Regions from separate parts of the Scandinavium sp. M-37 genome, predicted to be linked through region 2. Evidence: predicted binding sites of a transcription regulator. Region 2 holds the regulator's gene; the other holds the start of a gene.

Region 1 (4,427 bases), on a different contig from region 2:
TCCACCATGTCGTTACGCTCGGCTTCACCGTGGACCAGCACGTCCAGGCCCAGGCGTTCCTGCTCAACGATCGCCTGTTTGATGTGTTCCGCGATACCGGTGCGATAGTTATTGGCATCCAGCGCACCTTTTTTGAAGTCGAGGCGCAGGCCGCGGATCTCGGTGGTCTGCGGGAAGGAACCGATAGTGGTGGTCGGCCAGGCAGGCAGGTTGAAGCGTGCGCGCTGGGCTTCAGCACGTTCGGCATACGGGCGGTTACGCTGGCTGTCCTGGGCGGTAATCGCCGCCAGACGTTTTTCGACGGCCGCATTATGGACGCGGGAAGAGTGACGACGGGCCTGAATTGGCGCACTCCATTCGGTGATGCCCGCGGTGTCGCCGCTGTTCAGAGCATCACGCAGCAGCGCCAGCTCCTGACATTTTTGCAGGGCAAAGGCGAACCAGCTTTTCACTTCCGCATCGAGACGCGTCTCCACGCTCAGGTCGATCGGGCTGTGCAGCAGGGAACAGGAAGAGGCCACCCACAGCGCACGTTTCCCGACGATCTCTTTGATCTGTGCATATTTCTCGGTCAGATCGGCACGCCAGACGTTACGCCCGTTGATCAGACCCGCAGACAGCAGCCAGTCGGCAGGCAGACGCTGGTGCAGTTCCGCCACCTCATCGTTACCGTGAACCAGATCGACATGCAGACCCTGCACCGGCAGCGCGGTGATGGTGTCGAGGTTCGGGGTAACGCCTTCGAAATAGGTGGTCAGCAGCAGCTTAACCTGGCCTTGCAGCGCCTCATAGGCAGGCTGGAACGCGTCGAGCCACGGACGCGGCAGCTCCAGAACCAGGATCGGTTCATCGATTTGTACCCACTCAACGCCACGTTTTGCCAGCTCCGCCAGCACCTGCTGGTACACCGGCAGAATGTCGTTCAGCAGGCTGAGGCGGTCAAACTGCTCGCCTTTCACTTTACCCAGCCACAGGTAAGTCACCGGCCCGAGCAGGACCGGTTTCACGTTGTGGCCCAGGGCCAGCGCTTCGTCAACTTCATCCAACAGCTGGGTCCAGGTCAGTTTGAATTCCTGACCTTGGGTGAATTCCGGCACCATATAATGATAGTTGGTGTTAAACCATTTGGTCATTTCTGCCGCTGCCGCCGGTTCGCCGGTTGGCGCACGGCCACGACCAATGCGGAACAGCGTGTCGATATCGACTGAGCCGTCTTTGTTCTGATGACGAGCCGGCACGTTGCCCAGCAGCAGGCTGGTGGTCAGAACATGGTCGTACCAGGCGAAATCGCCCACCGGCAGGAGATCCACGCCAGCATCCTGCTGCTGCTGCCAGTGGCGAGCGCGCAGTTCACGGCCGGTCGCCAGCAGGTCTTCACGGCTGCTGTTGCCCGCCCAGTAGCTCTCTTGTGCTTTTTTCAGTTCGCGGCGTAGGCCAACGCGAGGGAATCCGAGGGTGTGGTTGCGAATTGTCATGTGTTCTTCCTCTAATTAATTGTCAATCCTATGGATTTTGAATTTAGGGAAGGCGGCAAGTTTGCTCATCCCCGGGAGCTTACATAAGTAAGTGACCGGGGTGAGGAAACGCAGCCAACGCACCATAAATTTAAAAGACGAAGGATTTAGCCGTCTGGATGTTTACACATCTATAATGTAAAGGTACTGTATGATCCTCAAGCGCAATTTATTCATGCCGGAGTGAAGGACTTTCATGATCGAGATAAAACACCTGAAAACGCTGCAGGCGTTACGGAGTAGCGGATCGCTCGCCGCCGCGGCGGCCATGCTGCACCAGACGCAATCTGCGCTTTCTCACCAGTTCAGCGATCTGGAGCAGCGCCTTGGCTTCCGTCTGTTTGTGCGTAAGAGCCAGCCGTTGCGCTTTACCCCGCAGGGCGAGATCCTGTTGCAGCTGGCAAGCCAGGTGCTGCCGCAGATTAGCCGCGCATTGCAGGCCTGCAATGAGCCGCAGCAAACCACACTGCGCATCGCTATCGAATGCCATAGCTGTATTCAGTGGCTAACCCCGGCGCTGGAGAACTTTCGCGCGGGCTGGCCGCAGGTCGAGATGGACTTTAAATCCGGCGTGACTTTTGACCCACAGCCTGCGTTACAGCAGGGCGAGCTGGATATCGTCCTGACCTCCGACATTCTGCCGCGCAGCGGTCTGCACTATTCGCCAATGTTCGATTATGAAGTGCGTCTGGTGATGGCCCCGGAGCATCCGCTGGCAGCGAAAGCGCGCATTACCCCGGAAGATATCGCCAGCGAATCGCTGCTGATTTACCCGGTACAGCGCCAACGGCTGGATATCTGGCGGCATTTCCTGCAACCGGCAGGCGTCAGCCCGTCGCTGAAAAGCGTGGATAATACCCTGCTGTTGATTCAGATGGTGGCGGCGAAGATGGGCATTGCCGCCCTGCCGCATTGGGTGGTGGAGAGTTTTGAACGCCAGGGTCTGGTGGTCACCAAAACCCTGGGGGATGGCCTGTGGAGCCGACTGTACGCCGCGGTGCGCGATGGCGAGCAGCGTCAGCCGGTGACGGAAGCGTTTATTCGTTCAGCGCGGAATCACGCCTGCGATCATCTGCCGTTTGTGCGGAGCGCGGAGCGACCCAATAGCGATGGACCCATAGCGAAGCCACAATCACCAACGCTCCTGTAATAAAGCTCGGCCAGTGCGGCTGCTGTTGCCAGATAGCCAGATTCACCAACAGCCCGGCGGGCACATGCATGTTGTTCATGATCCCAAGCGTTCCGGCGTCCACCTGGGTGGCGCCATAGTTCCACATGAAGTACCCCATACCCGAGGCCACCACGCCCAGCCATACCAGAATGCCCCATTGCAGTGAAGTTGTTGGCAGCTTGTTCGGGTTGCCAAGCAGGAACCACGCCACCACCGCCACCAGAAACGCGCCCATATAAAACCACGCGAAGGCGTTATGCTGCGGCATCGGATGGATTTCCATTAAGCGCTTGTACCCCACCATACCGAGGGCAAAGCTGATATTCGACAGCTGCACCAGCAGCAGCCCGGTCCAGAAGTGCGGGCTAACGTGGTCGTAGCGAATGATCGCCGCGCCCACCACCGCCAGCATCGCACTCAGCAGATACCCCCAGCGCAGCGGACGCTGACTCATCAGGTCATAAATCAGAGTGATGTACAGCGGCGTCAGCACCGTGAACAGCAGGAACTCAGAGACCGTCAGGTACAGATACGCCCGGAACGCCAGCAGATACATGATCCCGAGCTGCATCGCGCCCACCAGCATGTACATCAGCAGGACTTTCGCAGACTGCGAGCGCGCCCGCAGAAACGGCAGGAAAACCAGCGCCGCGAGGCCCACGCGCATCAGCACGGAAAAATAGCTGTCGACGCTTCCAGCCAGGTATTCGCCAATCAGGCTAAAGGAAAACGCCCACAGAACGGTGGTGATAATCAATAACGCCACGATGAGACTCTCTCAGGAAAGGTTGCGGGCATTGTAGCGGAGTCTTCGGTTGACAACTGAACAAATAAAGAACAGTCGCATTGTGCGCCAGCGTTTTCCCACCGCTATTTAGGCCATTACTGATAGTTAAGTCATCCGATTGCAGGAATACTGATTCGTATCCCCAATCAGGCGTTTTTTCAGGATCGACCCTGTGACCGACGACACGTTTATCCCCGCTTTCCTTCAACAGTTGAATGCCTCCCGGGCGCGGCTGAAGCATGCTATTCACACCCGACAGCTGGAAATGTGGTATCAGCCAATCGTGTGTCTGGCAAACGGGGCGGTGGCCGGGGCCGAAGCGCTGATCCGCTGGCCGCAGCCGGATGGCAAACTGCTCCCGCCAGACAGTTTTATTCCCTTCGCCCGCGAAACCCAGCTCTTGAGCAGCATGACGATGTGGGTGGTTGAGCAGGTTTTTCGCGATCTCGGTGCCTGGCTGTGCCAGCACCCCGAACAGTATGTGTCGATTAACGTCGAACCTGACGATTTTCAGTCCGAGGATTTACTGACGCATGTGGCGCAGCTGTGCCGCCATGTTGGCGTTCGCCCGCAGCAAATCAGCCTCGAAATGACCGAGAGCAGCCGGGTCGATCCCCAGGCCATCGCTCCGATGATTGAACGCTATCGCCAGGCAGGCCACGCCATTTATCTGGACGATTTTGGCACCGGCTACGCCAACCTGAATTATCTTCAGGAGCTGACCTTCGACATGCTGAAAATTGATAAGACGCTGATCGACCCGCTGCCGGGTAAGAGCCTGCTGCCGCAGATTATCGCCCTGGCACAATCACTGTCGCTGGAGCCGCTGGCGGAAGGGGTGGAAACGCAGGCGCAGGCCACGTGGCTGGCCTCACATGGGGTGAAATACGCGCAGGGGTGGTTATACAGTAAAGCCCTGCCGAGCAGGGCTTTTATTGACTGGTGTGACGCGGGC
Region 2 (4,427 bases):
TCCGTAAAACACTGTTTTCTGCTGGACGTGATATTCAGTATAGGTAAGGATTTTGCCAGCTGGAGATTATTCAGAATCTTTAACCATCGACTAAAAACGAAGCGGCTACGAAAACCAGGTTCCGTGTTGCCAGTGACGCCGCCAAATCCACGCCAGCGCCAGGCCGCGCAGAGCGAGGAATACCGCCAGCGCCAGCCACAATCCGTGGTTGCCGAAAACGGGCACGGTGAGCAGAGTCAGGGCAAAACCCGCCGCCGCTACCGCCATGCTGTTACGCATCTCCGCCCCACGCGTCGCACCAATAAACATGCCATCAAGCAGATAACACCACACGCCTATTACCGGTAAAACCACCTGCCAGATAACGTAGCGATCGGCCAGTTCACGCAGTTCAGTGATGGACGTTAGCATGGCGACAATGTGTTCCCCCGCCAGGGCATAAATCAGCGCAAACGCCAGGGCGACAATGCCGGATTGACGGCACGCCGCTTTCCAGACCTGCAAGAGCTGGCTGCCATCCCGCGCACCATACGCCTGGCCGGAGTGGGCTTCCACCGCGTAGGCAAAGCCGTCCAGCGCGTAGGCGGTAAAGGTCAGCATGGTCATCAGCACCGCGTTGACCGCGACGATGTCGCTCCCAAGCCGGGCGCCCATTACCGTCAGCGCGCCAAAGCACAGTTGGAGCAGCAGCGAGCGCAGCATGATGTCGCGGTTGAGCGCCAGCAGGCGGCGAATATTACCGCGCCAGGCGTCTTTCAATAGCGCCCACGAAATGCCCCGCAGGTGTAACACCCGACGCACCATCAGTAGGCCGATGAAAAAAGTCACGTATTCGGCGCAGACCGTGGCCAGCGCAGCGCCCTGCACGTTCATGTGCAGGCCCATCACCAGCCATAAATCGAGCGCGATGTTCAGCACATTGCCGACCACCAGCAAAATCACCGGGGCCCGCGCATACTGAACCCCAAGCAGCCAGCCCAACAGCACCAGGTTAGCCAGCGATGCAGGCGCGCTCAGCCAACGAATCTCGAGGAAGCGGCGGGCCTGTTCGAGCACCGCCTCGCTGCCGCCGACAATATGCAGCGCCAGGTCAATCAACGGGATGCGCAGCAGCACGATGGCCGCTCCCGCGCCCAGCGCCAGGAGCAACGGCTGTACCAGCGCTCTGGCGAGGCGAACAGGATCTTTTGCGCCGAAGGCTTGCGCGGTCAGGCCGGTCGTGCTCATACGCAGGAACAGCAGCAGCATAAACAGGAAGCTGGTCGCCATTGATCCGACCGCCACGCCGCCGAGGTACACCGGGCTATCGAGATGGCCGATAACCGCCGTATCCACCAGCCCAAGCAGTGGCACGGTAATGTTGGAGAAAATCATCGGTAGCGCGAGACGCCACAATGCCTTGTCCGCAGCGGTGAATAGCGACATGAGAAAACCTGTGAGAGTGAATGAGGTAAAAAAGATAACAAAATGGCGCCAGAACGGCGCCACTGAAAATACTTAATTCCGGCCTGGCGAGACGGTTACTGCCATTCGCCGTTGCGGATAACGCCAACCGCCAGCCCTTCGATGGAGAAGTTCTGCTTGCGCAGATCGACCACAATCGGGGAAAACTCACTGTTTTCCGGCAGTAGTTCAACGGTGCTGCCCTGCTTTTTCAGGCGTTTCACGGTCACTTCGTCATCGATACGGGCGACAACCACCTGGCCGTTACGCACGTCCTGGGTTTTGTGTACCGCCAGCAGATCGCCGTCGAGAATACCGATATCACGCATCGACATGCCGCTAACGCGCAGCAGGAAATCAGCGCTCGGCTTAAACATCGCTGGATCGACCTGGTAATGTGCTTCGATATGTTGCTGTGCCAGCAGGGGTTCACCTGCTGCGACGCGGCCAATCAGCGGAATGCCTGATTCTTCTTCAATCAGCAGACGAATACCGCGGGATGCGCCGGAAACAATCTCGATTACGCCTTTACGTGCCAGCGCTTTCAGGTGCTCTTCAGCCGCGTTCGGGGAACGGAACCCCAAGCGCTGCGCGATTTCCGCACGCGTTGGCGGCATGCCCGTTTGGCTGATGTGATCCCGGATAAGATCGAACACCTCTTGCTGCCTGGTCGTTAACGCTTTCATTCCGCCCCCTGGGTGTATATACAGTTATGCTGTGAGTATATACAGCTAATGGCGATTTTGGAACCGCAAAACGCACAAAAAACCAGACGTTTGCGTAATTATGCGAGCGTTAGCGAAAATGCGTCCACAGCAGCGACACCCAGGTGAAGACGGCGACCATAATCGACAGCAGTACCGCGGCGGAGCCCATGTCTTTTGCTCGCCCGGACAGCTCGTGACGTTCTGTGCCGATGCGATCGACCACGGCTTCAATCGCACTGTTGAGAATTTCCACTATCATCACCAACAGGACCGAGCCAATCAGCAGCACCCGGGTTATCGCATCCACGTCTAACCAACAGGCAATAATGACGGCGATAATGGCGGCGGTTCCCTCCTGGCGAAAGGCCGCTTCGTTTTGCCATGCGGCGCGGAAGCCCTTCCAGGAATAGCCTGCCGCTTTGAAGATTCGGGTGAACCCGGTGGTATCATTTGCCATCAAAAGAACCTTTTACATTATTAGCGTCAATGTCGGTGTGTGCCGCGCGTGGTAGAACAGATATTCTGTGCACTTTCTGTTATCCTTGCGGCGCATTTGCATGATTAACCAGAGGCTTTACATCGTTTATGTCTGGCTGGCCACGAATTTACTATAAATTACTGAATTTACCATTAAGCGTGCTGGTAAAAAGCAAGTCTATCCCGGCAAATCCTGCCGAGGAGCTGGGACTCGATACCTCACGCCCAATTATGTATGTTCTGCCGTATAACTCGAAAGCAGATCTGCTGACCTTACGCGCCCAGTGTCTGGCGCATGACCTCCCGGATCCACTGGAACCGCTGGAGATCGACGGCACCGTGTTGCCGCGCTACGTGTTCATTCACGGCGGGCCGCGCGCGTTTACGTATTACACGCCGAAAGAAGAGTCTATCAAGCTCTTCCATAATTATCTGGATTTGCATCGCAGCAATCCAGAACTCGATGTGCAAATGGTCCCTGTGTCGGTGATGTTTGGTCGCTCACCGGGCCGTGAAAAAGGCGAAGCTAATCCGCCACTGCGCATGATGAACGGCTTCCAGAAATTCTTCGCCGTGACCTGGCTTGGTCGCGACAGCTTCGTGCGTTTCTCGCCGTCCGTGTCGCTGCGCCGCATGGCCACCGAGCATGGCACCGATAAAATCATCGCTCAGAAGCTGGCCCGCGTAGCGCGTACCCATTTTGCCCGTCAGCGTCTGGCTGCCGTTGGCCCGCGTCTGCCAGCCCGTCAGGACTTGTTCAATAAGCTGCTGGCGTCCAAAGCGATTGCCCGTGCGGTGGAAGACGAAGCGCGTAGCAAGAAAATCTCCCATGAAAAAGCACAGCAGAACGCCATTGCGCTGATGGAAGAGATTGCCGCCAACTTCTCTTACGAGATGATTCGTCTCACCGACCGCGTACTCGGCTTCACCTGGAACCGTTTGTACCAGGGGATCAACGTCAATAACGCCGAGCGCGTGCGTCAGCTGGCGCACGACGGCCATGAGATTGTCTATGTGCCCTGCCACCGCAGCCACATGGACTACATGCTGCTCTCTTACGTGCTTTATCACCAGGGCCTGGTACCGCCGCATATCGCCGCCGGCATCAACCTGAATTTCTGGCCCGCGGGCCCGATTTTCCGCCGCCTGGGCGCGTTCTTTATTCGTCGTACCTTCAAGGGTAACAAGCTGTATTCCACCGTATTCCGCGAATACTTAGGCGAGCTGTTCAGCCGCGGCTATTCCGTTGAGTACTTCGTGGAAGGTGGGCGTTCCCGTACCGGTCGTCTGCTGGATCCGAAAACCGGCACCCTGTCTATGACCATTCAGGCAATGCTGCGTGGCGGCACCCGTCCAATCACCCTTGTGCCTATTTACATCGGCTACGAGCACGTGATGGAAGTGGGCACCTACGCCAAAGAGCTGCGCGGGGCGACCAAAGAGAAAGAGAGCCTGCCGCAGATGCTGCGCGGCCTGAGCAAACTGCGTAATCTCGGTCAGGGCTACGTCAACTTTGGCGAACCGATGCCGCTGATGACCTATCTCAACCAGCACGTGCCGGAGTGGCGGGAGTCCATCGACCCGATTGAATCCATTCGTCCGGCCTGGCTGACGCCGACCGTGAACAACATCGCCGAAGACCTGATGGTGCGCATTAACAACGCCGGGGCGGCCAACGCCATGAACCTGTGTGTGACGGCGCTGCTGGCCTCGCGTCAGCGCTCGCTGACCCGTGAACAGCTAACCGAGCAGCTCGATTGCTATCTGCAGCTGATGCGCAATGTGCCGTATTCCTCGGAT

The links. Region 2 encodes LexA, which represses DNA repair genes until DNA is damaged. Its sites were predicted from a motif close to TNCTGTATGTACATACAGNA; they were not measured.
Region 1: metR (HTH-type transcriptional regulator MetR) is a predicted target of LexA. The motif match lies at 1,628-1,647, and genes of this name have one in related genera.

Annotation. Positions count from the first base shown of each region.
Region 1 covers NZ_JBIGIN010000021.1:21,628-26,054, forward strand. Annotated here, with positions in the region: gene metE (5-methyltetrahydropteroyltriglutamate--homocysteine S-methyltransferase) at 1-1,475, opposite strand, end outside; gene metR (HTH-type transcriptional regulator MetR) at 1,711-2,664, shown strand; gene ACG0Z5_RS15570 (carboxylate/amino acid/amine transporter) at 2,552-3,451, opposite strand; gene ACG0Z5_RS15575 (EAL domain-containing protein) at 3,645-4,427, shown strand, end outside.
Region 2 covers NZ_JBIGIN010000009.1:88,876-93,302, forward strand. Annotated here, with positions in the region: gene dinF (MATE family efflux transporter DinF) at 106-1,425, opposite strand; gene lexA (transcriptional repressor LexA) at 1,521-2,129, opposite strand; gene ACG0Z5_RS09160 (diacylglycerol kinase) at 2,239-2,607, opposite strand; gene plsB (glycerol-3-phosphate 1-O-acyltransferase PlsB) at 2,736-4,427, shown strand, end outside.